One region of the Alteromonas sp. PRIM-21 genome, then DNA from elsewhere that is predicted to be linked to it. Evidence: predicted binding sites of a transcription regulator. Region 1 holds the regulator's gene; each other region holds the start of a gene.
The links. The regulator FNR, encoded in region 1, switches genes on or off when oxygen is low (the NO sensors DNR and NnrR bind a similar motif). The targets are predictions, from matches to a motif close to TTGATCTAGATCAA.

Region 1 (10,558 bases):
TGTGAAGGGGCCACGTTTTGAAGCGCGCGGAACATTGATTCAATACGACCTGGGAAACGGCGGTTCCAGTCTTGAAGCATTGCTTTGATATTCTGACGCTGTAGATTTTCCTGTGAACCACAAAGGTTACACGGAATTATTGGGAACTCAGCGGCTTGTGAATATTTCAAAATGTCCTTTTCGCTACAGTAAGCTAGTGGGCGAATAACAATATGTTCACCGTTATCGCTGACCAGTTTTGGTGGCATAGATTTTAGCTTACCACCATGAAACATATTTAAGAAAAAAGTTTCTAGCATGTCGTCACGATGGTGACCTAATGCAATTTTAGTCGCGCCTAACTCTTTCGCTGTACGGTACAAAATACCACGACGCAAACGAGAACAAAGCGAACAGGTCGTTTTCCCTTCAGGAATTTTGTCTTTAACAATAGAGTAGGTGTCTTCTTCTACAATCTTGTAGTCAACGCCAATGCTGTCTAAGTACTCGGGTAAGATATGTTCGGGAAAACCAGGTTGCTTTTGGTCAAGATTTACCGCAACAATATCAAAATGAATAGGCGCAATCTTCTTTAAAAACAATAGAATATCAAGCATGGTATAGCTGTCTTTACCGCCAGATAAACACACCATGACTTTGTCGTTGTTTTCAATCATACCGAAATCGCCAATGGCCTTACCCACGTTGCGACGAAGTCGTTTCTGAAGTTTGTTGAAGTTGTACTTTTGCTTACTTTGCGCGGCGTTTAACGTCGGCGCGTCAGCACTGCTTGTGCCTAAACTCATAATTAACTAGCTTGGTTTGTGATAAAGGCGTCATTATACATTAAAGCGCCTTTTCGAGACTATGGCTGAGTGGTTAAATTTATCGAGAAGCGTTAAGTACTGATTAAAGCGTGTGTTATTAATTCGCGTAATTAACCGCTAAATGCGAGTTTTTTTATGAAAAGCGCCCATCGCCGACTCGCCATTTGTCGCCATTAAGTGTCTTGATATTTAAGCGCAATTAAGTCGTTAACTACACGGTTATAGGTGATTCAAATCCATCGGGCTTAATTGCTAATACGTCACAATTCAGTTCATCGATAACGTGTTCGGCAGTATTGCCAATAAGCGCTGCTGAAATACCCACCCGTCCCACGGTACCTATTACAACTAACTCTGCATCCAGTGTTTTTGCTACTTGTGGGATAACTTTTTCAGGTAAGCCTTCTTTAACCACACATTTATTATCTGGAATACCGTATTTGAGTGCGTGACTACGCATTTCTTTAATATGATGGTTTTTTACCGCATCGTGATACGTGTCTGGGTCAAACTCCGGCACTTCGATGGCAATGTTGAGTGGTGTTGAAGGGTAGCTGTTGACTAAATTAACGTTACCTTTCAGCAAAGAGGCATAGTCATTCGCGATTAATGTAAGCTTGTCGTTTAGTGCAGCGTGTTCATCATCTTCGCTCCCTACGTTCACTGCAGCAATGATTTCACCGCCTTCTGGCCAATCATGTTCTTTCACGAGTAGTACAGGGCGAGGGCATTTGCGCATTAAGTGCCAGTCCGTAGGTGTAAAGATCACTGACGCAAGGTCGTCATGTTTTTTAGTAGCTTTTACTACTAAGTCAATTTGGTTATTAAGGGCGTAATAAATAATCGACTCATAAGCACGGTTGTTCCACTCAACCACAATATCGGTCTCTGAAAAGCCTTGTTCTTTTAGCTGGGCAGATAGCCATTTGGCGTGTTCTTTTGTAACGGCATCGCGCATTGATTCACGTTCGTCGGGGCTAAGCATGGTTGTCATATCGTAAGACAAATCATATACCACCATCATAGCGGTAACCGTGGCGCCGGTTTTTGATGCAAGTTCATAGGCACGGCTTAGGGCAGGCTGGTTGTCGCGTTCCGCGTCCACCACGGCAAGAATTCGTTTACACTCAATCATAACGTCTCCTCAACTACAAAGCTTCGTATCGCTGTCGACATCGATATTGTTTCAAAACAGTTTATATAAACCATTTACATTAACTATAAACGACATTTAGAAAAACGTGAGTTGTTTTGGATCAAGGCGTAAATAATTCGTTGATAAACTAAAAAGCGCGCATGTAGCGCGCTTAAGATAAAAGAAGAATAAATTAACCGTTACAAACTACGCTAGGGCCATTTAACGCCTCTAGCTTGGTATTTAACCGATCAAAATCCAAAATAGAGATCAATTTTCCGTCTACCTTGATAATGTTTTCCTTCTGAAAACGACTTAATAGACGGCTAATGGTTTCTATCGTTAAGCCTAAATAGTTGCCGATTTCGTTTCGGGTCATAGTTAGGTGAAACTCTCTGTGCGAAAAGCCACGCTCTTCAAAACGCTGGGAAAGGTGTGATATAAAATACAGCAAACGCTCTTCAGCAGTACGCTTGTTTAAAAGCATGATCATGTCGTGATCTTGTTTTATCTCAGCGCTCATAAAGCTCATGATCTGATGGCGTAGTTTGGGAAATTGAACCGACATTTCATCAAGTGTGTCATAAGGCAGTTCACACACCATGGCGGTTTCTAGCGCAGAAGTGTAACTTTGATGCTTACTTTCACGCAGGGCATCAAAACCAATAATATCACCCGGGAAGTGGAAGCCGGTGATTTGCTCTTCACCTTCTTGATTAGTTACAAATGATTTAAAAGAACCTGTTCTTACCGCAAAAAGGGAACGAAATTTATCGCCAGTTTGAATGAGCGTATCGCCTTTATGAAGCGGTTTTTTGCGCTCGATTATATCGTCAAGAGATTCAATTTCTGTTTTGTTTAGTGCAACGGGTAAACACAGGTGACTAAAGCTACAGTTTTGACAGTGAATAGAAAATTGGCTTCCTTTGCTCATAATGCATGCTCTTTTAAAGACCCCACGACAATAATACACCTATTTTTAAACGATTGCGCCATGAATAAGATAGGCTGCATATATGGCCATTATTACTGCGATGAGTTGTCTAACGTGACTGTTTTGAAAACTACTAACAATATACTGACTGCCTGCACTTGCTGCGAGTAGCGTTGGCAAAGTACCTAAACCGAAGAAAAACATCACGGCGGCGCCTTGTACTGCATTGCCAGCAGCCAAAGACCAAGTAAGTGTTGAATACACTAATCCACAAGGTAACCAGCCCCAGATAAACCCATAAGGGATAGCGCTAAAAGGGGTTTTGAACGGTAAAAAACGCTTAGATAGTGGCTGCAGTTTAGAAAACAATCCTTTTCCAGCGCTTTCCAATACCGTTAAACCCGTCCACCATTTACCTAAATAACAGGCTAGCAACAACAGCATAAGGCCGCTAAGCAAAGATAGGGCATAGTTGGCAAGGGGCACGTAGTCGGCGGCTATTTTTCCAAGCGCCCCAGTTAGCGCGCCAGCGATGGTGTAGCTTGCTATACGTCCTATATTGTAGGCTAGGGTATAGGGTAATGCTGAAGCACCTTTTGGTGACACCATTCTTAGCGCTGCCACTATACCACCGCACATGCCCACGCAGTGAACACCGCCAGCTAAGCCGATAAGAAAGGCTGAGAAATAATTAATCCCCTCCATGCGACTCTTGGCTTTTATCTACTTTACTATCCTGAAATTGCTTGCGTTGCTCAGCGAGCTTTTTTTCCTCAGGCGGAAGGTCATCATCAAACAAAATACTGTAACCCTGACGGTCTAAATCTTCAAACTGATTGGTTTTAACCGCCCAGAAGAATATCACAATTGCCACAGCTACTATGATGATCGCGATTGGTATTAAAACGTAAATTATGCTCATACTATTTGCCCAGAAGTCGCGTAGAGTTTGTCACTACTATGATACTGCTTAATGACATTCCAACAACCGCCATCCACGGTGAAAGCAGGCCTGATACGGCGAAGGGTAAGATCAGCACATTGTAACCTAACGACCAACCAATATTTTGTCTTATTTTTTGTTTCACTTGGTGCGAGGTTTTAATTAACTCCGGTACAGAAAGTAGCTGGTCGCCTAGCAATATCACGTCGGCAGCAGTCTTCGCAACATCTGTCGCATTACCTACTGCTATCGCTACATCGGCACTAGCAAGCACTGGCGCGTCATTAATACCATCGCCCATCATCATTACCTTGGAGCCCGATTGCTGCATAGCTTGAACCGCTTCGTATTTCTGTTCTGGGGTAAGACCCCCTTTAGCGGTGGAAATTGGTAAAGGTTTCGTTAGGGAGTCGACGTTTTGCTGTGTATCGCCGCTTAATACAGCTAGGGTATGACTTTTTGCCAATATATCGAGGGTTTCTTGGGTATCGTCACGCAGTGAGTCACGAACTTCAAAAGCCGCCATAATACGGCCTTTGACGGTAAGAAACACATTAGCCGAGGGGTAACCCTCGATAAATGATTGCTGTGATTCGTGAACACTGAATGCTGCTGAGCCCATGCAAAATAGTGTGTCATTAATTTCACCGCTAATTCCACCACCTGGCGTGACCGTAAAATTGGACACTTTGTGTACGGTGTTGCCGTTTGACGTTTTATCACCGCTAACGGTCTTATTATCGCTAAAGGCTTTATCCCCGCTAAAGGCTTTAGCAATAGGGTGCTCAGAGCGAGATTCAAGTGCGCGTGCAATGGAAAACGCGCTGTCGCTGTCTACGCCGTCAGCATACCAGGCGTTTGATATAGTGAACTTACCTTGTGTAAGCGTACCGGTTTTGTCGAGCGCGATAGTGTCAATGCCAGTTATTTGCTCAAGAGCATCGGCTCGCTTTAGCAAAATGCCTTGTCTGTTTAATTTCGCCATAGCGCAAGTGAGCGCTGATGGTGTGGCTAACCCTAAGGCGCAAGGGCAGGTTGCTACTAGCACCGAAATGGTGATCCAAAATGCATCAACACTGCCGTTATAGGCCCAAAAGGTGTAGGTTAACGCTGAAATCAGCAGTACCGCAGTTACAAAATATCGAGAAAAATTATCGGCTATTTGCGCGGCCTTGGGTTTGCTGGCCATCGCACTTGCTTGAAGCCTCACAATTTGATTTACCAGCGCATTTTTAAGTGTTTGCGTAACAGTAATGGTAAGGCTGCCATCCTGACATACGGTACCACCATATACAACGCTGTTGTTTGTCTTGCGCACAGGGTTAAATTCACCCGTTAGCATAGACTCATCAACCGCAGCGTTACCTTCTGTTACCAGCCCATCAATGGGAATTGTCTCACCGGGCTTAACTAGCACTACATCGTTCACCTTTAGTTGCTTTGCTAAGCATTCAGTAACGCTGCCATCTGGCATTATTTTAGTCGCTGACACAGGAACATACTGCATCATATTGGCAGAAATCTGCGCCGCTCTGTGTCGACTGCGATGTTCTAAGAATCGGCTAAGCAACAGCAGAAAAATGAACATACAAATGGATTCGAAATACACTTCGCCTTGTTCTAGCATGGTAGAGCGAATACCGGCAATATAGGTACCAAATATGGCAAGCGTAACAGGTACATCCATATTAACTGTTCGTGCGCTTAGCGCTTTAGCTGCACCGACATAGAAGGTGCTTCCAGAATACAGTACAACCGGGGTGGTGAGTGTAAGGGCAACCCAGTAAAAATACTGGCGTGTTTCTAATTCGATGGCGCCAAACCAATCAAAATAAAGACCTGTCATCAGCATCATAACCTGCATGGTCATAATACCTGCTAGCCCTAACTTCTTAAGGAAGGTTTTTTGCTCGCGTTTATAACTGGCTTCGTGCTCATCAGGGTGAAATGGAGAGCCAATATAGCCGATGCGTTTCAGCGTAGAGAGAATTTGGCTAAGCTTAATTTGAAACGGTGACCAAGTAACTAAAGCCCGACGCTCTTGAACATTTACAGCTACTTGCTTGATGCCTTCAACTTTCGATAATTGCTTTTCAATAAGCCAGCCACAGGCAGCGCATGTAATGCCTTCAAGGGTTAGCTGAATTTGCTTATCTTGCCCTTCTTCAAACACAAACTCTTCCTGAAGGGAAGGGTCGTCATAGACTTTGAGTTTGTCTAAGGTTTCCAAAATCCCATCGTCAGACTTTTGCGCAGGTTCGGTCCTAAACTGGTAATAGTCTTCTAAACCATTGTTAACAATAGCTTCAGCTACCGCTAAACAACCTGGGCAACACATATCTCGTTGTTGCCCCAATATGACAGTAGTGAATTTCCCATCGTCTACGGCTGCCACAGGCAGCCCACAATGGTAACAATCGTGATTGGCCATTATGGATTGAACTTCATTTTACCAGTATGGGGTAGATAGACCGTGTTTTGAATTTTCCAGCTATCATCAATAGGTGTGAGCGATATGCGCCATTTACCGTCTAGGTTTTCTTCAATAAAACCGCGATAAATACCGTTAGCGTCGCGACTTAGTAAAACGCTGACATCACGCTCTTCAAGCGTGACGTGATAAAAGCTTAGCTTAACCGCATTACCTTCTTGAGGAATGCCTGAATGGAACTGCAGCGCGATGCTACCGTCTTCGATGGTTAAATCGGTAGTAATATTTAAACGGCGGGCGATTGCCTCTTTGTCCAAGCGTGCATTAATTGCTTTACCTTCTTTGTAGTAATCGTCTACAACAAGGCTATCTTCAGTAGAAATAGCAAGGTTTAACAACACGCCGCCCATGATCAGGGTAATGATAGGTACGGCAATTAAAAACCAGGGCCAGAATTCTTTATACCAGGGTCTATTCATTTAATTATTTACTCGTCTTTACTTCACTAGCAAGGTCGCTAACAACATATCTATTATTACTAGTGGACAGCCGAATTTGAACTGCATAATAACGATAAATATGGTGTTGGTAATTCTCACCTACAGCCCACTTAATTTGTACGTAATGGCACTGTCTATATGGCTGTATTTTCTCATAAAAAAAGCCCCGTAGTAACGAGGCTTTTTAAGATATTTAATGATTTAAATCATTAATCATTTGAAAGGCTGTAAACATACGCTGCAACAACGTGAATTTTGTCATCACCCAAAGTTTTCTTGAATGAGGGCATTACACCGTTACGACCGTAAGTTAGCGTTTCTGTCACTGCTCTGTGGCTGCCGCCGTAAAGCCAGATATTGTCGGTAAGGTTTGGCGCACCAAGTGCTTGGTTTCCTTTACCATCCATACCATGACAAGCCGCACATGCTGCAAAGCGAGCTTGACCTGCTTTCGCTAGCTGTGGGTCCACATCGCGACCGCTTAAACTAAGTACGTAGTTAACCACTTCTTCGATACCGTCTTCACCCATAGCATCTAGCCATGCTGGCATAGCTGCTTTACGACCAAGCGTAAGAGTTTCAACGATTTTCGCACCTGAACCACCGTACAACCAGTCGTTGTCCGTTAGGTTAGGGAAGCCGCCATTTTGACCACGTGCATCAGAACCGTGACACTGAGAGCAGTTCTGTAGGAATAAACGCTGACCTACTTTATTTGCTTCTGGGTCTTTAGCCAGTTCTTCAACAGGAACTTGTGCATACGCTTCGAAGATCGGATCGAACTTCTCGGCAGCGAAATCTAGTTCACGGTCATATTCTACTAGGTAGCCTTGCTCTTTTGCGTCAATACGCGCTTGAGCAGACTCTTCTAGCGACTGGATATTTTGGTTAGAACTCTTCCAACCCCAAATACCTTCGTACGCACCTAGGCCAGGATAAAGCGCTAGGTATATAAAGCCCCAAACGATGGTCATGTAGAACATAATTGTCCACCAGCGAGGTAGTTGGTTATTCAACTCCTCAATACCATCAAATTCGTGGCCCATTGACTCACCTTCAGCGACGCCAGTCTTGTTAGACAGGCACCAGCGAAGAAGGAAGTAGCAACCAATGATCAACCCTAGGGTTATCACTGAAATCCAAATTGTCCAAAACATACTCATGAGTTCGAGACTCCTGCTAATCTTCTTTTGATTTTTCTTTTTCTTCGTCTGCAAACGGTAAGTTTGCTGCTTCGTCGAATTTCTTCTTGTTGCGGCCGCTAAACGCCCACCACACGACGCCGATGAAGCTTACAAAGACGATGACAGTAAAAATGCTGCCTACAATTCCCTGGTCCATATTATTTCAAATGTGTGCCAAGAGACTGTAGATAAGCAATAAGGGCTTGCATTTCCGTTTTACCCTGTACTGCCGCTTTCGCACCCGCAATATCTTCGTCGGTATACGGAACACCAAATCCACGGAATACTTCCATTTTTTCAGCTGTTAACTCGCCATCAAGCGTGTTTTCCGCTAGCCAAGGGAAACCTGGCATATTCGACTCTGGTACTACGTTACGAGGATTAAGCAGGTGAACTCGGTGCCATTCATCGCTATAACGACCACCAACACGTGCTAGGTCAGGACCAGTACGCTTAGAGCCCCATAGGAAAGGGTGCTCCCATACTGACTCACCTGCTACGCTGTAGTGACCATAACGCTCTGTTTCTGCGCGGAATGGGCGAATCATCTGGCTGTGACAACCTACACAACCTTCACGGATGTAGATATCACGACCTTCAAGCTCAAGCGCTGTATATGGACGTAGGCCTGTTACTGGTTCCATTACTTGCTGTTGAAACATCAACGGCGTAATTTGAACCATGGCACCGAAGCTGATAGCGATAAGGATTAATACCGTTAACAGACCGACGTTCTTTTCAATTAACTCATGTGCGTTTTTCATTATCCGTCTCCTTTACTACGCTGGCTGAGTCGCTGGGTCTGCAGCGATACTGCCTTTAGGTGCACGAACGGTTTTCCATGTGTTGTATGCCATAACCAGCATACCCGCTACCACGAAACAACCACCAATGAAACGAACCACATAGAAAGGCTTAGACGCTTCCAATGACTCAACAAAGCTGTAGGTCAAAGTACCGTCAGCGTTTACTGCGCGCCACATTAGACCTTGTAGTACACCAGACATCCACATTGCTACGATGTATAGAACAACACCGATAGTTGCGAACCAGAAGTGCACGTTAACTAGTTTGGTGCTATACATAGCGCGCTGACCGAATAGCACTGGAATTAAGTGGTAAATTGAACCAATTGAAACCATTGCAACCCAACCTAGAGCACCAGAGTGTACGTGACCAATTGTCCAGTCAGTGTAGTGAGACAGTGCATTAACGGTCTTAATTGCCATCATTGGACCTTCGAAGGTAGACATACCGTAGAAAGACAACGAAACAATTAGGAAACGCAATACTGGGTCGGTGCGAAGTTTATGCCACGCGCCAGATAGCGTCATAATACCGTTAATCATACCACCCCAAGATGGAACGAATAGGATAATAGACATCACCATACCTAGTGACTGAGTCCAGTCTGGTAGGGCAGTGTAGTGAAGGTGGTGAGGACCAGCCCAGATATACAGAGAGATAAGTGCCCAGAAGTGAACAATTGAAAGTCTGTATGAATAAACCGGGCGACCAGCTTGCTTAGGTACGAAGTAGTACATCATACCAAGGAAGCCCGCAGTTAGGAAAAAGCCTACCGCGTTATGGCCGTACCACCACTGCATCATGGCGTCTACTGCGCCCGCATACAGTGAATACGATTTAGTGAAAGATACCGGAATAGCCATGCTGTTACCAATATGAAGAATTGCAACAGTTAACATGAACGCGCCTAAGAACCAGTTTGCAACATAAATGTGCGAAACTTTACGGATTACTAGGGTTCCGAAGAAGTTGATGATATAAGCGACCCAAACCAGTGCCAAAAGGATATCAATTGGCCATTCTAGTTCAGCGTATTCTTTCGAGCTAGTTAAACCCATAGGCAGGGTGATAACTGCTAAAACGATTACGGCTTGCCAACCCCAAAAGGTAAATGCGGCAAGTTTGTCACTGAACAGTCTTACCTGGCAGGTACGCTGAACGATGTAGTACGACGTTGCAAATAGCGCACAGCCGCCGAAGGCAAAAATAACGGCATTAGTGTGCAACGGACGCAAACGTGAGAATGTTAGCCATGGTGTGTCAAAGTTAAGCATAGGTGCAAATAATTGCGCGGCAATGAATACCCCTAGGCCCATACCAATGATACCCCAGACTATGGTCATGATGGTAAATTGCCTAACTACTTTATAATTGTAGTCAGGTTGTGCTTGGCTTATTTCACTCATTTTAATGAATCTTCCACTTCAAATGAACTATGGTCTCCAACTGCCGGAATAGTACGGTCGAGACGTGTATCAGCTAAGGAATAACGCTTCACACCGAGCTCGGAAAGAGTAATAATTATTGTCTCCAAGCCAGTTGGTACGCGGATGATAAGGTTTTTAATTACAAAAAGATACCATAAACTACCTAAGCTTGATCTCCATCAATGAAGAAATACACAAAATTTAAGAAATGCTAAATAACGATAACAATAAACGATCAAAAATTTTACATTCGCAGCTGCCGCTAGTGGCTATTATTATTGTAGCTGTGTGTGTATACCTTGCACATAAATTCCAGTCATCGGCATTAAAAGACACGGGCGTTGTTAATGGAATAGGAAATAGCTGTAACTTTGTCAATGAAACTTGCGAA
Region 2 (10,558 bases), on a different contig from region 1:
CAAGAGTTCGAGGAATCAACAGCACTCTATAAAGAACTTATTGAAGAGCCCAACCTACTTAATCCAGCAGAAGCCTTTAATCGCTTAGCTATCATGCATATTGAAAAATCGCTAATTACCGCGAAAAACTATGCGCGACAAGCTTATGAGCTACAGCCTAACTCTTCTAAAATACTAGACACATTTGGACACATTAAAGCGCTACAGGGAGATTATGAGGGTAGTCTTAAAATGCTTAGAGACGCTTTCGCAAGAGACGCTAATGACCCCAACATTCGCTATCATTTGGGGTACACGCTAGCAAAATTGAATAGAACTGAGGAAGCGAAGAAAGAGCTAGAGTATGCAGTAAATGTAGAGCGACCTTTCTTCAGGCGTCCGCAGGCTAGAGCATTATTAGAGAGCCTTTAAGGCTCTCTTCACATATAGCTATAAACAGCACGAACAATTGCGTTTGTGCTTCTCCATCTTACCAATGCCTGGATTAAAGGTATTGGTAGGGTCTAGCTCTCTGTAAAACTGCTGTAAAGTACTCTCTGCTTTATACAGATGCCCAACATTATGCTCGGCAGGATATTTAGCACCTCGGCTATCTAATAGTGCCAACATGTCTGCTTTGACTTTGTGAGCGTCGCTTCCCTTCTTTAGTATGTAATCTTGATGAAAAACATGACAGAAGAAATGTCCGTAATAAAGCGGCTTTTCAACATGTTTGGCTATGTGCTCAGGCAATTCTTCTACCCAAAACTTGTCATTGCGTCGCAGGGCAATATCTAACGCCAAAATATCCCCTACTTGTTTGTGATGCATCATTTGATAACGCACCGCGGCACCTGCCGCTGCGAAGCGAAGTAAAAAGGCTTTAGACGCCTCCTCTTCATTACAGGTAATGTAGTCACCATCTAGCTTCTCTTCAGCAAACAGTTTGGCTAAAAGAGTCTTTGCCTCTTCAATACCACCATCGCTCATCTTAAGAATAAGGTGGTGTTCGTACTTGTCGCGGTAGGCTCTCAAACTTGTAGGAATTTGGTCAGGGAAAAACTTACTCACAAACTGCATAATGTTGTCGCTTAGGTAACGAGGCATAAAAGGTAGTTTGTTAAGCACAGCATCCACCCGCCCTTTAAGTGCAAACATTTTAGGTAGTGAATCTGTACCCAAACGTTCAATACTCAATATCGTGTCTTTGCCATACACATCTGCAATATCAAACATTTCTCTATGCAGGTATTCACCTACTTCAGGAATATTTTCAAACGTCGACAAAATGTCTCTGCGTATACGGGTAAGTACACCAGCATCGTTTGTACCGATATAAAACGTTTGTTCTTTTTTTGGTACTTCGAATGTATCTAAGCGAACGGCAAAAACGGCAATTTTACCCGCGCAACCGCTGGCTTCATATAGTCTTGATGGGTCAGCATTGAAGCGACTAGGCGAACTAGCATTTACATCTCGAACGAGCTCTTCATAGTCACTAGCTGACGCTTTTTCACTCGTTTCTGGGAGTGATTTTGGAAAGTTGCCTGATGCGAGATTACCGATAATTTCTTCAGGTGATTCACCCAAGTCTATCCCTAAGTGATTCGCCAGCTTTAAGTCACCGTTAGCATCTACTTGAGCGAATAGCGACAACTCCGTATAAGCGGGGCCTCGTTTAACCAATGCGCCACCAGAATTATTAGCTACACCACCAACGATAGACGCCCCCAAACAGGACGAGCCAATAACCGAATGTGGCGCGCGGTCAAGGGGCTTTAACATTTTTTCAAGCTTAAACAAGGTTGCCCCAGGAAAACTCAATACCTGGTTTCCATCGTTTATTAGAACAATATCATCCATTGCTAGGGTGTTAATAACTACCACAGGTCTATCGTAATCGTCTCCGCTTGGTGTAGAACCTTCCGTTAACCCGGTTTTGGCTGCCTGCATAATGATGATGCAGTTATATTCAACGCAAACCTTAAGCACTTCCCAATATTGCATTAGCGTGTTTGGAAACAGCACGGCCAATGCCTTACCTTCGCCCGAGCGCCACCCTTTTCTGTAATGTTCAGTCTCACGTTTTCCAACGGCAAGGTTGCTTTCCCCTAGTACGCGTTTAAATGCGTTAATAATTGGGGCTGTTTCCATGTATGACTCCTAACACTCATGCTGAAATTGCTCTAGCAAGTAAACTAAAGGAAAAGACAGTGCCAAGGCAATAATAAAGCAATAAAAAAGGCACTGTCTCCAGTGCCTTCAAATTAAAGATTTGGCTTGATGATTAACTGCTTACTACAAATAGACCGCTTTCGTCAGCATCAATACGAATGGTTGATTCCGGTATTAATTCACCCGCTAGCAGTTGCTGTGCGAGTGGATTTTCCACCTGCACTTGTATCGCTCGCTTAAGTGGCCGTGCACCAAACACAGGGTCGAAACCTGCGTCTGCTAACTTATCCATTGCCGCAGCAGAAAGAGTAAGTTTGTAACCTTTTTCCGCTAGTCGTGCTCTTAAGGAAGCAAGCTGAATTTTAGCAATAGACTTAATTTGCTCTTTACCTAACGGATGGAATACCACTATATCATCGACGCGGTTAATAAATTCAGGTCTAAAATGCTGCCCTACAACGTTCATTACCGACGCTTTCATATCGTCATACTGACTTTCGTTGTGTTTATCTTGGATGATGTCTGAGCCTAAATTAGACGTCATGATCACCACGGTATTTTTAAAGTCTACCGTGCGACCTTGGCCATCAGTTAAACGGCCGTCATCCAACACTTGAAGCAGAATGTTAAATACGTCTGGATGTGCCTTTTCAACCTCATCCAATAAAATAACCGAGTAAGGTTTGCGACGTACCGCTTCGGTTAGGTAGCCACCTTCCTCATAGCCAACATAGCCAGGAGGCGCCCCGACTAAGCGTGCTACCGAGTGTTTTTCCATAAACTCAGACATATCGATACGCACCATGGCGTCTTCAGTGTCGAACATGAAGCCAGCCAAAGCTTTACACAACTCCGTCTTACCCACGCCAGTTGGCCCTAAAAATAAGAAAGAGCCAATAGGACGGTTTGGATCGGCAAGCCCCGCCCGTGAACGGCGAATAGCATTTGAGACTGCTTCAACAGCTTCTTCTTGCCCAACTACCCGTTTATGAAGTACGTCTTCCATGCGTAACAGCTTCTCTCGCTCGCCCTCAAGCATTCGCGCTACAGGTATACCTGTCCATCGAGAGAGAACATCAGCAATTTCAATGTCTGTTACTTTGTTTTTAAGCAACGTGGTCTCTCGGGTCTCATTTTCAGCCGCTTGCTCTAACTTTGCTTCAAGCTCAGGGATACGGCCGTACTGAAGTTCCGACATACGATTCAAATCAGATGCTCGACGGGCAATTTCTAAATCTAGCTTTGCTTGTTCAAGCTCCCCTTTGATAGTTTGGGTGCCCTGCATGGCATCTTTTTCATCCACCCACACTTTTTCAAGCTCTGCGTACTTGGTTTCTGCCTGCTCGCGCTCAAGTTCAATCATTTCAAGGCGCTTATGGCTCGCATCATCTGTTTCTTTAGCAAGCGCTTGCTCTTCCAACTTAAGCTGAATAATCCTGCGCTCCAAACGGTCCATATCCTCTGGCTTAGAGTCTATTTGCAAACGAATGCTAGAGGCCGCTTCATCAATAAGGTCGATGGCTTTATCGGGCAATTGACGGTCACTAATATAACGATGCGACAAACTTGCCGCTGCGACAATAGCAGGGTCAGTAATATCTACCGAGTGATGGAGCTCATAACGCTCTTTTAAGCCTCGAAGAATAGCAATAGTGTCTTCTACGCTTGGCTCTTCAACCAATACTTTTTGGAAACGACGCTCAAGCGCAGCGTCTTTTTCAATGTACTGACGATATTCGTCTAACGTGGTTGCTCCCACACAGTGAAGCTCACCGCGTGCCAGTGCTGGTTTGAGCATATTCCCGGCGTCCATGGCGCCATCGCCCTTCCCTGCCCCTACCATGGTGTGCAGTTCATCAACAAATAGAATGACACGGCCTTCTTCTTTAGCCAATTCGTTTAGTACTGCCTTCAAACGTTCTTCAAACTCACCACGGTATTTAGCTCCCGCCACTAACGCGCCCATATCTAAGGCAAGAACGCGCTTGTTCTTCAAACCTTCAGGCACTTCGCCGTTAATGATGCGCTGCGCTAACCCTTCAACGATGGCCGTTTTACCCACACCTGGCTCACCAATAAGCACGGGGTTGTTTTTGGTTCTGCGCTGTAGCACCTGAACGGTACGTCGAATTTCGTCATCACGCCCAATTACCGGGTCGAGCTTGCCTTGCTCCGCTCGCTCAGTTAAGTCTGTGGTGTACTTTTCAAGTGCCTGGCGCACGTCTTCAGCGTTGGGGTCTGTCACCTTCTGTCCGCCACGCATATCATCGATAGCGCCTTCAATGGCGTCTTTGGTGATATTCAAACTTTTAAGAATTTCACCTAATCGCCCTTTATCTTCAAGGGCAGCTAACACGAAAATTTCCGACGTTATATATTCGTCTTTTCGCTGCTGAGCTATTTTGTCGCAAAGGTTCAGCAGAATACCACTATCCTTGCTCAACTGAACATCGCCACCAATGCCTTCAATTCTAGGTAAGCGTTCAATAGCCTGACTCAATGCAGAGCGTAGCGCATTAACATTGATGTTTGCTTGATCAAGTAGCGGACGAACTGAACCACCTTGCTGGTTTAGCATGGCGGTCATTAAATGGACAGGTTCAATATATTGATGGTCTCGCCCCAATGCGAGTGATTGAGCATCGGATATCGCGAGCTGAAATTTACTGGTAAATCTATCTAGTCTCATATTCTCAACCTAATGAATAAACAACTATACCTGCGATAACACGCCGCGATTACGAACATTTTAACTCTCGCTGAGTGGGTAATGATCTGTGCGGAATGGTATTCTTTATGTTCTAGTTATGTAGGCTGCTCAATTGCGATTCAAGTACGAGATTGAAAAGTTAGCCAAAAAATAACAAATACTGTAGGAATTTTGATGTAGCGCAAATAAATGATGGGATTAAGAACTACTGCCCTTAGGGCCGGGTATCTAAAGCATACCTATTACGCTAACCATTCGCCCAGTTGTGCGTTTGTTTTGGTGAGTAGCTCTTCGATGCGAATAGAAGCGTCGCTCGTCAGTGTAAGTACACAGGTTACTTTGCGTAATATCTTCAACGCCAGTTTGCTGCAATTGCATCTGTGCTACTAGAGGTAAATCTAATAAGTACTTCCCTTTATTAGTACTATTGGCAATAGCGCCATCTATGTGGCTAAATTTACTTGCCAACTGTGCATCTACTTCATAGCAAGCGCCGCTAATTGCAGGTCCTATCCATGCTATGAGCTTATTAGCATTACAGCTAAAGTGTCCAACTGCATTGGCGATAATGTTTGTTTCGAGACCTTTCCAGCCGGCATGCACTGCAGCTACTAGTTCACCACTTTCATCACACAACAAGATGGGCACACAGTCTGCGGTCATCACCGCACAAAAGTGTGACTTGGAAGAAGAGTACGCTGCATCCGCAGTGGTATCCACGCTTGGCAGTGACACCACCCGATTACCGTGTACTTGCTCTAGCCACGTTATTTTTTCGCTGTGTGGGATCAGGCTTCTATTGGCTTTAACTAATAAAAGGTCATCCCCCACGTGTGCACCAACATTTAGACCTGCAAAATCCCCCATACTACCGCCCCCCAATCTTGTCGTTGTATATGCGACAATGTTAGAGGGGCATGACCATGCCGGACTGATTAAATCCAACGATGACGTAATAGGTGAATTTGCAGCTGAAAATGTCATAGTGTCATCTGCTTAAAGCATATCTTGCGGGTTGTCTGCAGAGTCTTTCTTCACCGCCTTAAGCAAGTCTTGCATATCTTGAGGCAGAGGTGCCTTCCAGGTCATCCACTCTTCGGTCTCAGGATGGAATAGCGATAGCTGAGCGGCATGTAACGCTTGGCGCTGGAATCCGCGAAGTGCAGCAATAAATTCCTCAGACGCACCTTTAGGTAAACGCGGACGCCCGCCGTACACCTGATCGCCTAACAGCGGATGCTTTATATGCGCCATATGCACGCGGATTTGGTGCGTACGACCGGTTTCAAGTTTCAAACGCAAGTGAGTATAAGCGCGGAACTTTTCAATAACGCGATAATGCGTTACTGCTGGTTTACCCATTTCGCGAACTGCCATGTGCGTGCGCTTTGTGGCATGCCTGCCGATAGGTTCATCTACAATACCACCCGCAACCATAGTACCTAAAGCGATGGCTTCATATTCACGGCTCATCTCACGGCGCTGTAGCTGATCCACAAGGTGCGTTTGCGCAGGTATTGTTTTTGCTACTACCATCAGACCCGTAGTGTCTTTGTCAAGACGGTGGACAATGCCTGCTCGGGGAACTTTGTCAATTTCAGGATAGTGATTTAGCAATGCATTAAGCACTGTACCGCTTGGATTTCCCGCACCAGGATGCACGACTAAATCAGCAGGTTTATTTATAACTAAAATATGCTCATCTTCGTAAACAATATCTAGCGCAATGTCTTGCGCAACACTTGTTACCTGCACGTCCATTTCGGCTTGTACAGTAATGAGTTCATCCATTTGCATTTTGTGTCGTGGAACGGTGATTACTTCACCATTTACCGAAACATTCCCGTCTTGAATCCAAGTTTTTAACTTAGAACGAGAATATTCAGGGAACAAATCAGCCAAAACCTGATCTAAGCGTAAACCAAAATGCGCAGCTTCCGTTGAAGCTTCTAATTGTATTGTGTTCGGCGACTGTGTCATAACACCATTGATTACGTCTAAAAAAGGGTATTATAACAAGTATTCACGCTGTACACTGCCTTGTTTACGTTTTTGTATGGTTTTTCTCGTCGTTAGTACGTTAGAATGCAATTAAAGTGTTGTTGTTTAACACATGAGCTTAGACAGCGAAGTATTAAACTGTTTAGCAGGAAAATAGAATTATTATGAAATCATTTCGTCTACTGGCTCCCGTTTTATTGGGCGCTATGGTATCTGTCGCAGGATGTAGTTCTTCAGATAAAGAAGAGAAAGCCGTTTTAGCTAACATGGGTGCACAGCAACTGTATGACAGAGCAAAGCAAAGCATGGAAGTCGGTAACTTTAGCGCTGCTGCTCAAACGTTAAGTGCGCTAGATTCCCGTTACCCGTTTGGACCACTGTCTCACCAAGTACAGCTAGATCTTATTTACAGCTACTACAAGTCGGGTAAGAATGAAGAAACACTTGCCACCATCGACAGATTTATCCGTCTTAACCCTAATCATTCGGATGTTGACTACGCATATTACATGCGTGGTTTAACTAACATGGAATCAGACAGTAACCTATTCCAAGAGTTAATGAACATCGATCGTACGGATAGAGACCCATCAAAATCTCGCGCAGCGTTTGAAGACTTTCGTCGTTTGATTCAGCAGTATCCTGACAGCAAGTATGCGGCTGATGCGAAGCAGCGTATGGTTCATATTAAAGACCGCTTGGCGCGTTATGAAATTGCAATTGCACGTTTCTACATGAGAAGGGAGGCGTATGTTGCTGCTGCCAACCGTGGTCGCTATGTTATTGAGCACTTCCCGAACACTACGCAGGTCCGACAAGCCCTGGAAATTATGGTTTCAAGCTACGAACAGCTTGGTCTAACTGAGCTTCGTGATAACGCCATGAAGACACTTAGACTTAACTATCCGGATAGCGAGTTTATTAGCTAGTCTAAGCAAGTTCGAAGCGCGAACGACTATTGAACATTAATATTTAAAACGAAAAAACGCACTTAAGTGCGTTTTTTGTTATTTAGCGATTGTAAGCAAAGAAGCAGACAAGCAACCGTTTTAAACCTTAGCGGAAGAAGAGATGGCTAAATGGATTTAATAGTCTCGCTAAACCGGAAGTAAAGTGTAATGGCTGATCTACAATGCTAAATACTAAGCAACCTTCTTTTCCTTCAGCTTTGGGCGTATGGGTCTTTTCACCATCCATGAAAATAAAGTCGCCGGTATCATAGCGGCTAAGTCCATCGCTAAACTCACCATCAATAACTAGCGTGTATTCGGTTCCTCGGTGAGTATGCTCTGGCACACTACCGCCACCGCCCATAAATATAAAATTGGCTACACCCTGATTACCTAAATCAACTGGGGCCTGCCATAGCTTACCGACTAAACTAGACCAGTTCCCGGTCTTGTCGATATACCGGTGAAGGGTTCTAGGCAAAGTAAACGTCCTGCCATCCAATTCAATAGTATTTAATTTTTCTGATTTAGATGGTGCAAGAGGCTTTTTAAAAGATTCTCGATACTCAGAAACACCAACAGTTTCGACACTGCCGTCAGGGGTTTGTGGGAGTTGTGTAATTTGTGAAAACATATCGCCAAACTGAAGGGAAGCATCAGAAGTCGCGAAAGCATTTTCGCTTACAGATGACACCATTTGTGCAGCTAAGCTTTCTGTCTCAATCTCAACGAATCGTTGGCATTTCGGACACATATCACAATGTGCTGAAACCATTAAAGATATAGCAGGTGACAGCGTGCCCTCAACGAAATCTTTAAGTTGTTGGGCACTGGGATGAAACCTAATCATTATCGTTTAACATGACCTTTAATCGTTGAAGCGCCAAACGCGTGCGTGACTTTACCGTTCCTAACGGAATGGAAAGTTCATCGGCAACTTCCTGTTGAGACTTGCCATCAATGTAGATAGCTTCAACTACCGCTTTTTGTTTTACCGGCAGTGATTCAAACAAGTGACCAATTTGCTCTAAAGTAACTTGCTCGTCAAGTGGCGCCTCATTAGCATCTGCAGTTTGCTCACAAAGCACTGGCCACAGGTCATCAGAGCATACATCTTCTTTTCGGTTCTGCAACTTACGCAACATATCAAAGCGTATGTTACGCGCAATTGTGAATATCCATGTCGATGGAGACCCTTTCTCAGCGTTGAAAAGGTGCGCTTTTTGCCAAACATTTGACATAGTATCTTGCACAAGCTCCATAGCTAACGCTTCATTACCCATTTGTTTTAAAGCATATGAACGTAAGCGAGGTGCGAAGTAATTAAATACTCTAGCAAAGGAGCGTTTGCATCTGGCGTCAGCAACCGCCACTAGGTAATCAGACATTTCAGTAGCACATTCTTTAGGTTTGATTGTGCTGTTGCTTTGTTCCAAAGGAATTCCAACTAACATAAGATTCGTCCGCTTTTCCGTTTTGGTTGTATCATTCTACGACGTTCTGACTTAAAACGTTTGCGAAAAACGCAAATGTTGGATTACGAATTTGTAATGTCAACTTCAACTCTCAAAACTAGGCAATCAGTGCAGAAAGATAATTTACCAAACTAGTACATTCTCTTTGTGCTAAAAAATGCTGTTTTTGCGAGCCATCCACTGGCAGTAACTCCAACCATCTATTTAATACCCAGTTGGGACAATCAAATTTTGGTGAGTCGTATAACGACGCCAGTTCTTCGTAATTTCCAAATATTTCTTTAAGCCGCTCGTCCATAGGCGCTATTTGTTGAGGGGCCAAATCGCATTTCCAAGGCGCTAACACCTTACAACTTCCAGTGCGAAGACCGTCTTTTTCGACTTCAATGCTACTTACCTCAACTAAGTGAGAACCAGCAACCTTTATGCCAAGCAACCCATCGTCGAGCATATCAAAGTCAACAACCTGTGCGTATGTCCCTATTTTATGGATATGTTCATTTGAATCTTTGTCACCGTTTGCATTTAGCATACACATCACAAAGCCTTTATTTTCGGCACATGCCTGCTTAACCATACGCACATACCTAGGCTCAAAAATACGCAACGCCATTCTGCCTTCAGGCAAAAGATGCGCAGATAAAGGAAATAAGGGAAAACGTTCTACACTCATACTCAACACTTCCGAAAACACGAAAATACTTACGCGACCGAGTACAAATAGGATCGAATGGGAAAATTTTTCACAGATAAACTGAAAAACATGATCTTAAGTTCAGCAATTAATGTAATTTAGATTTTGTATAAAAATACTAACAGATTTGATATCAGAGACTTGCAATCGATAATCAAAAAATGGTCGAGAGATTAAAAGAAAGTCACAACTTATCTGTCAACCGGTACCTAATATTTTAACGTGAAGGATGCTATATGGATGTCATCGCGCGCTTTTGTAAAATTTACACAGATATATGTCAGATATCTCCAGATGACTTGGAAGACATCTATGCCAGCGATATTACATTTATCGATCCCATCACTGTGCATAACGGAATAGACGAAGTTAAAAGCTACTTTTCTAACCTTCTTACCCAGGCCGAAACGTGCAAGTTCGATATAGCAAACATTTTCCAGTGCTCTGTACAAAATAACCAAAGTCAATCCGAGGTGACTCACGTCATAAACTGGACAATGACCCTCGTCCTCAAAAACAAGACTAAAAAGATAACGCTAGACGGTACAACGCAACTTGGCGTTGCCGATGACAT
Region 3 (10,558 bases), on a different contig from region 1:
GTGAAAGCAGGAAGGCACGATGGAAAATGGCTAGCAAGTTTCGCCAAGCACGCTGCGTCATTTGATGAAGTTGTTGAATGTTATCGTATGTCTGGAGAGTACGATTATCTGCTAAAAGTCCTCGTCACCGATATGGATTGCTTCGACCACTTTTATAAGCGACTAGTTAACGGTATAGAGTTTTCAGACGTTACCTCTAGCTTTGCCATGGAACAGATTAAGTACACAACCTCAGTCCCTTTAAACCACATCTAATACGCAAAAAAAATGGGGCCGGTTTGACGGGCCCCATATAAATTAATGATTTTGGTCTTCAACGTGCTGGTCGGCAAATATCTTGGATTTCTTTTTAATTTTACATCCTAAGATACGCTGCGCATTTTTACGGCCGATGTAATGAGCGACTGTATAGGGGTGCGCGCGTTTGAAGAACCGTGAGAACGAATGGAATACATTTTCCATAGTATTGGCTCCTTCTAGTAAAAATTGCCCCAAATAAAATATAGTAATATTACAGTTTGATGTCAACAAAATAATTGTCATTAAACAATTTAGATATCTCGTTCACATAATAAGGATAGACTAAGTACAACTGAGCATCCTCTATTCATTGGTATACATTGTTCAAGGGAATGGATCATATTTTGATCGCAGGTTTTTAAATCGAGTTTCCGCGAAGGCTTTAGTGGTTGCCGAAAACGCCACAGTTCAGGAAATAGTTGGAAACAGAAAAAACTCACAACGTATAAGCGCCAAGTATAGCGCTGGATAGAAAGCGAACACCACTGACTTTCAATGATGTTCACTATTGTTTTGAGTAATTAGGATCTGCTGGGATCCCAATAATAAATACTAATAGTAAGAAAGCTTCTCTGATTTACCGGAGAAAATCTTATACACCATGGCCGTATAAGCCAGAATGATTGGCACAACAATAACTACACCGACTAGCAAGAAGCGCAGGGAGTTAGCATCACTGAGGGCATCCATCACCGTCATCTGCCCAGGTATAATAAACGGGTAGTAGCTAATGCCAAATGCGCTAAAGCAAAGTAAAAATACAAGCAAGGCTATAAAGAACGGAAGCCATTCACCTTTACCTTTAGCGTCAGGCAGCTTTTTAAGCAACACGCCACATAAGGCTAAAAGCGCAAAACATGCTACAGGTATAGCAAAAAGCACATAGCCCCAAGGTGCTGACAGCCATAAGTCTCGCACATCATCGTGTAAGGATAAGTTTGCGATACTTACTGCAGTAATTCCCACAGCCAATACAACCAAACCTCGGCGTGCCCAGTAATACGCTTTTGCTTGAAGCTCTCCTTCGCCTTTAAGTATTAACCAGCATGAGCCAATAAATGCATAGGCTGCAGTTACTCCAAATGCCGCAAGTAGAGCAAAGCCTTGAGCCCAAATATCAGTGCGAAGCCCCGTTACGTAAATGCCCAACATGTAACCTTGCGCAAGCGTAGTTAAAAGCGAACCGTATTTAAATACCAAATCCCATTTACGCTTTTTCACTTGCACAACTTTAGCGCGAAAATCGAACGCCACGCCGCGCAAAATAAGCCCTAACAACATGAAAGTTGCAGGTAAGTACAGAGTTTGCAGAAACTCGCTATGGGCTTCAGGAAAAGCGATAAGCAGTAAGCCTATGGCAAGCACAAGCCAAGTTTCATTGGCATCCCAGTAAGGCCCAATAGAGGCTATCATATCATCGCGGAAAGCCTCTGTTCTCGGCGGTATTAATACACCAACACCTAAATCATAGCCGTCTAAAATAGCGTACAGTAATACAGATAAACCAAGTAAGCCGACGTAGATGTTTCCAAGCATTTCTGCTGATATATTTTCAAACATGTTTGCTCTCCTTATACCGTGCTTGGGTCAGGTTCAGAGGGTTGCATCTTAGCCTTCGCTACTTCGCGCTCTTCCGTCGTTATTTCCTCGATCTCCACTGCTTTACGGCACATCAACATAAGCGTTCCCATGTATGCGATTAAAAGCACTGTGTAAATAACAAGGTAAAGCGTGAATGACAGCGCTATATTAGCAGGTGGTAGTTGAGTAACCGCATCAGCAGTTCTTAATACGCCACTTACTAAATAAGGCTGTCGACCTATTTCTGTAACGTACCAGCCAGCGAGCGTAGCTATCCAGCCGCTAAATGCCATGCCCGCAAACGTGCGTTTCAGCCACACAGGAAATTCTTTCTTGCGAATAAGGTAAAGACTACCCAGCCATGAAACAGCCAGCATTAGCATACCCATACCTACCATGACTCTGAAGCCGAAGAAAACAGGGGCTACAGGTGGGTGCTCTCCCTCAAACTCATTAAGCCCTTTTATCTCTCCTTTGAGTTCATGGGTAAGAATTAAACTTGCACCATAGGGAACGGGAATTTCAAAGTGGTTCTCTTTGCTTTCTTCATCTGGAATAGCAAAAAGCAATAAAGGTGCACCTTCAGTGGTTTCCCATAACCCTTCCATCGCCGCCACTTTTTGAGGTTGATGTTCAAGGGTATTTAAACCGTGCATGTCGCCCGCAAAAATTTGCAAAGGAATTAGCACGGCTGCCGTGTAGGTAGCTGTTTTAAGCGCTAGTTTGGGGGCAAGCTTATCGTCACCTTTTAACATGCGGTATGCTGAAAGTCCGGCAATAAGGAAACTAGCCGTTAACCCAGACGCCAACATCATATGAGCAAAGCGATAAGGGAAAGATGGGTTGAAAATGATTTCTTTCCAGTTTGTGGCATAAACCACACCATCGACTACTTCAAAACCTTGTGGCGTTTGCATCCAGCTATTAAGCGCTAGTATCCAAAATGCAGACGTTGTGGTGCCAATAGCGACAATAAGAGTAGATGCCGTGTGCAGCCAGTTAGGAACACGGCGTATACCAAATAGCATGATCCCCAAAAACGTGGCTTCTAAGAAAAATGCGGTAAGGACTTCATAGCCTAAAAGCGGGCCAGCTACGTTGCCAACTTTTTCCATAAACCCTGGCCAGTTGGTGCCAAACTGAAATGACATAGTAACGCCGCTTACTACACCTAATGCGAAGCTTAGAGCGAAAACACGTACCCAAAAGCGATACATGCGCATCCACACAGGGTGACCTGAAATGTTAGAGCGCAGCTTAAAATAAAATAGAAACCAGCCCATCGCCATGGTGATGGTTGGAAACAAAATATGGAAACTAATATTTAACGCAAATTGTAAACGAGACAGCAAGAATGCATCCACAGAGAGCCCCCTTAGTTAACGCTGTTTTTCCCCAGAAGTAGCTTGTCCTTAAGCTCAAGCATACGGCCCACGCCAGAACCTAACTTCATCAACGTGTTTAACTTTTCAGGCCCAAGATTCTGAAGCTCTTCAGACCATGCCGTAATTGATTCGAGTAAATCATGAATTTCGTTCAGTTTATGTTGAGCATTCGCCTCCTTTTCATTTGCAGGTGCATCGAGAAGTAAATCCCGAAGTAGGCTCATGGTTGGGTCTATTTCACGCTTTCGGCGCTCTTCAAATACTCTGTTCGCCAGTGTCCAGATATCACCCGCGGGAATAAAGAACTCTTTTCTCTCGCCAGGAACATGGTGTTGTTTAACAAGGCGCCATGACTGCAGCTCTTTTAAGCCCATGCTAGTGTTTCCTCTGGATATATTGAGCGCATCGGCAACTTCTTGTGCCGAAATGGGCTCTTCGTTTAGCACAATAAGTGCGAGTATTTGCCCAACTGTTCGATTGAAGCCCCAGCGACTTCCCATTTCGCCAAAGTGCATGACTGCAGATGTAATTAAAGGCGTCATTTTCATTCTTATTTTCCAGAAGTTTCAGAAATTACTGAAAGTTTATTGTCAAAGGTCAATAAATACAAGTGTTATTCATGTTATGAGCCGCATAAAACAAAAATTTAATGTTTGGACAAATGCTTAATTTAAACAAAATTATTATCAGAAAAGCTTTTCAAGGCGCTACCGGGCGGGCGATTGCAAATTTAAATAGGGAGTTACCCCTAGAGTCTTTCCTTATCCTTATGTCTAGTTTTCTTGCTAGATCTATCGTTGTATCGTCCGCGCTTCGTTACGCTAACTTATTAATAAACAACAAATATTAGCTATTATTTATTTAATTTTAATGTTTGATTTGTTGGCGAAATCGAAATCCTTGAACTAACGTTCAAAGTCTTGTCGAGAGCTTTTCAAAAAAGTTTTCTCAATTAAAGATTATGGAAGAGAGCTATCTCTCTAATAAATATACGCGCTAAAGGAAAGACATGATCCGCACATTGTCCAAAGCCATTATCGGTACTTCATTACTTCTAGGTGCATTACAAACTGCACAAGCAGCAACCCCTGTTATCACCAACACAGCGCCGCAAAGTGCGTTTATTGGAGAGTCATTCTGTTACGACATACCACTAACTAACTCAGGTACCACTGGCTATGGTCCTTATCTGCGTGTTATTCATGATGCCGACTTAACCTTCAATGGTGCGACATTTATAGGAAGCAACAGTGATACAATTAATGTAGGCACATTCGACCCCATTGCGAACAATAATGAACTTGAAGATCCTATCATCGCTCAAACCGTTAGCGGAACGCAGGGGTACAGCTTTTCAACGGTAGACATACCAGTGGGTTCGGTTGTATCCAACGGCCCTGATTTAACAACTAATGTGTGTTTCACTATCGACAGCAATGCAACGCCTGCGGAAGCGTTTGTTATTGAAGTTACACCCGTATATGAGTTTGGCGACACGGCAACAGGTGACAATGGCCCAATAGTAGGCACAACGCAAAGTGCGTCGGTAGAGGCGGCACTTTACCAAGTAACCACGCAAAGCTCGGCTGCGGAAAACGAGCTTGCTACGGGTCCAAGTTTTTCAGCAACCGTTACCCATACGGTTGATGTAGCAAACGGCCCTACCATAAACAACTTACAGTTTACGGATGTTTTAAACAGCGGCGTTCAATACAGTGCTCAAGCTACGATAACTGGTGGAACTGGGTGCTCTATAGATAGTGAACCCTCTACGACAAACCCGGGTGGCACTTTAGATGTTTCGTGTGCTTCTGCTACGGGAACAAGTAGCGAAAATGATGTGCGCGTTAGCTACCCTATGCATTTTATCGATGTATTAGATGCGCAGCAGTGTAGTACGTCAAGTATTGTTCACCCGTTAGATTTTAATGCCAGTTTTAACGGCAATGGGCTTACCCAGGTTTCTAGCAGTGATACGGTTTCGGCAAAGCATGTTGCAATTCAGCAACGCGTTAACGCCACCCAATCAAGCCCTGGCAACACGCTCACTGTCACTAACTCTATTCAAATTTCTGACTATATATCGGTAGATTCTTTAATACTTAACGATACCATCGCCGATGGCGTAGATTTTTCATCAGATATCACGGTTAGCTATGGCGGAAGTACGTTTAACATACCAAGGCCTGCTTCAAGTACTGATAGCAGTCAAAATGAGACAATCACCTACAACGTTACTAACGCAACAGGCACGCTTGCTGGTGGAAGCGTTTTAACGGTTTCTTACACTGTTGATATACAGCAAAATTACGTTGGTGGTTATACCGGGGTCAGTAGTAACGCACCTGTTGTTGCAAACGATTCGCTGTCATTTTCTCAAAGTGCGCAATATAACCTAGCAAGTGGTGCGTCAAGCTGCTTGGAAGGTTCTAGTGATTCAGTATCTATTGAAGGAATAACAACCACTAAATTCCTCGTAAATTCTGACAATAATACGACTACAGAAGTTCTTGAGTACGCACCGGGTGAAAGCGTGACTTATCGCCTGCACATGAATATTCCGTCGGGCGATACAAACGACATTGTTTTCAAAGACTTTTTGCCGCTTCCTGTGTTCCTAGTTTCCTCGTCAACGATTAGTACTAGTTCAGATTTTTCGAATAACGCTAATTTCGCTTATGGCCCTGAGAACACAATAACGTCGCTTACACCTAGCATAACGCTATCGACCACGGAAAACAGCGTAACCCTAGACTGGGGGGATATTTCAACCTCTACGCCTGAAGTGCTTGAAGTTGATTTTACCGTTGAGGTTACCGACGAGCCTTATGCCGACGGTCTAAGGTTAGCTAACTTATTCCAGGGAACATCAACCAATACACCAGACGCTGTTAGCGCCGATCTTAAATCTGCTGAGATAATAGTTCGTGCACCAGAATTGACGGTTTCACTTGCCACTTCTGCAGGTAATGTAGATGCTGGTGATACAGTTCAGTACACATTAACGATAACTAACGAAGGTGGTGCCACATCATTTGACACCACCGCCAGTGTTCCACTTGTTGCTGGCGTAGCTTCGCAAAGTCTTGTTTCTGCAACGCTTAATGGGAATAGCACAACGTTAGGTGGCGGCTCCTTATCTGCTGGCACCTACAGTGTAGAAAACCTCGCCGCAGGTGATGTTTATGTACTTACCTTCACACAAGATATTGCGCAAACCGCAGAGCCTAATGATGTCATCACGTCCGAAGCGACAATAAATTGGGCATCGGCTTCAGGTCAGACCGTAACCTTCGACCCACAAAACGATGACGCATCGGTTACCGTTTCTGATATTGCTATCGCGTCAACCATAGTAAGTCCTACAGGTAATGTTGTGGTAGGTGATACCGTACAGTATCGGGTAGACGTGACGTTGCCAGAGGGCACCACGAACGACTTAACGGTAGATATGACGCTTCCTGCTGGTTTTGAATACAGCAACACGTTAACGGTAAATTCAACAGGTTTTGACGGAACCGTAAGCGCCAGCCCCACTGTGACATCGTCGGGAACTGTCGAAAGCGGGCAAACTGTTAAAGCTTTGTTTAACGACAGTACAACCACTAATAATGATAACGATCCAAGCGATAATACATTCTCAATTACGCTTGAAGCCTTGGTGCAAGATGTCACACAAAATGCCGCTACAACGTCAACGCAAAGCAAGCAGTTACAGGTAAATGCGGGAACCAACAATACCACCAACAATGCGTCAGCTACGTCAACTAACCAGTTCGCTGAACATGTATTAAGCGCAACAACGAGCGTGACGCCAAGCTCCGGCGTAGAAGCAGGCGATACGGTAACTGTAACAATCAACGTTGAAAATACAGGTACAGCTACCGCTTATGATGTTGAAGTGGTCAGCAATGTTAATACTGATATTTTCACAAATGTAAACGCAGGAACAACTCCATCTAATTTTACGTATGCACTTCAAACTTCACCAGACAGAGTAACCTATTCAGGTTCGGAGCTTGCTGCGGGTGAAAGCGTGCAGTTTACTTATACTGCTGAATTAAAAGCAGGTGCACGGACCGGTTCCTCATTTGAGATATCCGCACAAGCTACTGGTGATAGCCAAACTGGCGACCAAACCGTTGAGCGTGATTCACAGTCAGAAAGTGCAGATACCACGGCCACAAAAGCAATCTTAGCTGACAATATTACGTTGATAGCTTCTTCAGAAGCCTTTACCAGTGACACCGGCACACGAGAAGCCGCTATCGGTGAGGTGTTAACCTATTCGTTCACTACGGTCGTGCCCGAAGGACAGACAAAAGAGACCACTAATCAGGACATTATTGAAGTTATTTTGCCTGCTGGAATGGCCTATCAAGCGGGAACCGCCTTAATTCGTGGAACATTTGATACGGGCTTTAGCACTTCAAACAACGTATCAATTACAGCGTCAGATACAACTATTACCCCGGTTATCAGCGGTCAGTCTGTTATCTTCGACTTGGGTGATATAACAAATAGTGACAACGATGGGGGTGATGAAAGTATCACCGTTACGCTTGATGTGCTTACCTTAAACACCAGTAACAATAACCGTACAAACAATAAAACGGTAACGGGTGAAGTAAACTATTTAAATGAAAGCAACGCTAATCAGAGCAACAATACGACGCAGAATATTCGTATTGCAGAACCTAATTTAACTGCTACAAAGGCAGCATCCCCATCGACCGTTGATGGTGGCAGCGAAGTTACATTTACCGTCACATTAACTAATACTGCAGGCTCTCGAGTTTCGCGTGCTTACGACTGGTACATCAACGATAACGTACCTGCACGATTTAATACGGTTAGTTTGGTGAGCGCAACACATTCAAGAGGGGCAGGCATTGATGTAGCAGCCTGTGCAAGCATCAGTGGCAACGAGCTAACGGTTGAGTCTGATAGCTGCGCAGTTAGCGACATTGATTACCTAGCAGCGGGTGAAAGCGTCACCGTTGTGTACACTGCTAACGTCAATTTTGATATCGCATTTGAAGAAACCGTCACCAATACCGTCGCAACCTCAGCAACGTCTTTGCCAGGTGCATCAGGTACTGGAAATGCTACGCCAGGCGTAGCCGGTTCAGATACCGGTGAGCGTACTGGTAGCGGTGCTAATAACGACTCAGGCCAAAACGTTAACGATATCGCTGATTCTGCTATGGCATCAGTTACCGCTAACGCGCCCACGCTTACCTTAACAACTACTGCAGCCGATGCTGCAATCGGAACTGTGGTTGAATTAACCGCAAGTTTCTCTATACCAACTGGTACAACAGACAACTTTGTTTATACGTTAGATCTTCCTTCAGGCTTAACGTATACCGGCGACGCCATTATCATAACAACGCCGGTGTCAGATTTCACCAGTACAAATACACCTAATACCACTCCTGGTGAAGGAACCGACCCAGTAGTATTAGATTTTGGAACTATTACCAACAGCGCTTCAACGTCTCAACAAGTTACCATTGCTGTGCCTGTTGAAGTTGCTAATATCTTAGGTAACCAAGCTGGAACAACGCTAACTAGTACCGGTTCACTTAGCTACCAAGACGTGAGCACGCCAGCACCTTCTGCGAATGTTGACGTGGATGTTATCGAACCCAATCTATCTATTACGCAAACCATCATTGCAGGTGCAACCGCAAGTGATAGTGGCGATACGGTAACGTACCGTACAGTGGTAACCAACACGGGGAATACAGCAACTGCGTATGCTGTGGCCTTTGAGGATGTAATGCCCGCTGAGTTATTGGGTGGGCCTGACGGAAGCGGCTCTGGTGTTACCTTCTTTGCGATAACGCTAACTAACCCGAGTGACGAGGCAGTACTAACTGGCACAAATACAGCACTGACCGTGAGTGATGTGAGTGAGACAACTACGACCAACACTGGCGATACGCTGTCGGTTGCAGCATTCGACCTACCAGCTCTTGCAAGCGTTACCGTCGAATACAGCGTCGTAATGGCCAACGAAGCAAGCGCCGGTGAAACGCTTACGAATGCAGTTGAAGCAACCTATAACAGTCAGTTGGACGGCAGTGGGCTTAACGGACGTAGTGGCGCAGATGGCACAGACGACGATGATGACACTGCGCTAAATAACTATCGTGAAACAGCTAGTAGTAATGTAACGGTAGATAACACACTGGCTATTCAATCTTCACTTAATGCTACACATAGCGATAACGATTTCGCAGTGGGTGAGTCGGTTTCTATTGATGCGCGTATCGATTTAGTGGAAGGCACAATTAGCGGTGTTTCTATTGTAAATACGCTGCCAGCGGACATTCGCTTTGACAACATTAGTATTAACAGCCCGGCGCAAATCAGCTATGACGGCGCGGCAACGGCTAGCGTTTCTGGCAACGATGTCACGGTTGACTTTGGAACTGTGAGTAATACCGCTGATGGCGATAGCACCAATGATTACATAACGGTTACCTTTACCGGTGTTGTAGAAAACGAAGTAGGCAACGTGCAAGGTACAACACTTACAAACAGCGTGAATGCATCAGGCGGCGGCGAAAGCGCAGGTCCATCTACTATCGAGATCGATATCGTTGAGCCAAATCTAGACTCAACAATGACGCTCGATAAAACCTCGGTATCATTGGAGGATACCTTCACCTTAACAATCGACCTAGGCCACACCTCTAGTTTTGCTGACGCGTTTGAAACTTCGTTTAACGTTTCGGTGCCTGAAGGTCTTACTTATGTAGCAAATAGCTTCATGGGGCAAGGTACGATCGATGATACGTCGCCTACGCTACTTGTTGTAGATATGGGCAGTATCACGCTGGTCGAAGGCAGCAAGCAAGTGACAATGCAGTTCACTGTAGATAGTGATGCTGACGTGGGTAATGCACTTTCAATTGGTTTGACTAATGGTGCATATAGCTCAATGAGCGGTGACACAGCTGACGAACGTGATTATAGCTTCGCTGATTCTATTAACGTGACAGGTGATATCGCGGCGTTTATTGGTGCGACACAGTCAGTTGTGCTATCTGATGATATCAATGGCAATGGATTTATTGATGCCGGTGATACGGTACTCGTTACCTCAACGCTTACCAATGAAAGCGATAGCGCCACTGCTACTGACGTTGTATTTACTCACGGGGTTCCTGCAAATACAAACTATGTAGCAGGGTCTGCGACAACGACGAAAGGCACCCTTGATGACAGTGCCGGCATTACGGTAAATGTTGGCGATATGGCATTTGGTGAATCTGAAACCA

Region 2: a site for FNR is predicted at 5,036-5,049, ahead of clpB (ATP-dependent chaperone ClpB). Genes of this name have one in related genera too.
Region 3: a site for FNR is predicted at 3,854-3,867, ahead of IW644_RS16860 (GbsR/MarR family transcriptional regulator). Genes of this name have one in related genera too.

Annotation. Positions count from the first base shown of each region.
Region 1 covers NZ_JADOEK010000003.1:112,821-123,378, forward strand. The annotation lists gene ttcA (tRNA 2-thiocytidine(32) synthetase TtcA) at 1-785, opposite strand, end outside; gene uspE (universal stress protein UspE) at 1,018-1,941, opposite strand; gene fnr (fumarate/nitrate reduction transcriptional regulator Fnr) at 2,135-2,875, opposite strand; gene IW644_RS07185 (sulfite exporter TauE/SafE family protein) at 2,921-3,580, opposite strand; gene ccoS (cbb3-type cytochrome oxidase assembly protein CcoS) at 3,567-3,797, opposite strand; gene IW644_RS07195 (heavy metal translocating P-type ATPase) at 3,799-6,249, opposite strand; gene IW644_RS07200 (FixH family protein) at 6,249-6,728, opposite strand; gene ccoP (cytochrome-c oxidase, cbb3-type subunit III) at 6,959-7,912, opposite strand; gene IW644_RS07210 (cbb3-type cytochrome oxidase subunit 3) at 7,929-8,090, opposite strand; gene ccoO (cytochrome-c oxidase, cbb3-type subunit II) at 8,092-8,697, opposite strand; gene ccoN (cytochrome-c oxidase, cbb3-type subunit I) at 8,713-10,146, opposite strand; gene IW644_RS07225 (hypothetical protein) at 10,376-10,558, shown strand, end outside.
Region 2 covers NZ_JADOEK010000005.1:6,183-16,740, forward strand. The annotation lists gene prsT (XrtA/PEP-CTERM system TPR-repeat protein PrsT) at 1-411, shown strand, start outside; gene dld (D-lactate dehydrogenase) at 430-2,133, opposite strand; gene clpB (ATP-dependent chaperone ClpB) at 2,267-4,843, opposite strand; gene pgeF (peptidoglycan editing factor PgeF) at 5,093-5,848, opposite strand; gene rluD (23S rRNA pseudouridine(1911/1915/1917) synthase RluD) at 5,861-6,844, opposite strand; gene IW644_RS09065 (outer membrane protein assembly factor BamD) at 7,030-7,794, shown strand; gene IW644_RS09070 (ChrR family anti-sigma-E factor) at 7,922-8,665, opposite strand; gene IW644_RS09075 (sigma-70 family RNA polymerase sigma factor) at 8,658-9,269, opposite strand; gene IW644_RS09080 (LON peptidase substrate-binding domain-containing protein) at 9,388-9,963, opposite strand; gene IW644_RS09085 (nuclear transport factor 2 family protein) at 10,221-10,558, shown strand, end outside.
Region 3 covers NZ_JADOEK010000013.1:86,270-96,827, forward strand. The annotation lists gene IW644_RS16840 (Lrp/AsnC family transcriptional regulator) at 1-255, shown strand, start outside; gene IW644_RS16845 (hypothetical protein) at 298-462, opposite strand; gene IW644_RS16850 (cytochrome d ubiquinol oxidase subunit II) at 853-1,860, opposite strand; gene IW644_RS16855 (cytochrome ubiquinol oxidase subunit I) at 1,872-3,245, opposite strand; gene IW644_RS16860 (GbsR/MarR family transcriptional regulator) at 3,257-3,814, opposite strand; gene IW644_RS16865 (tandem-95 repeat protein) at 4,276-10,558, shown strand, end outside.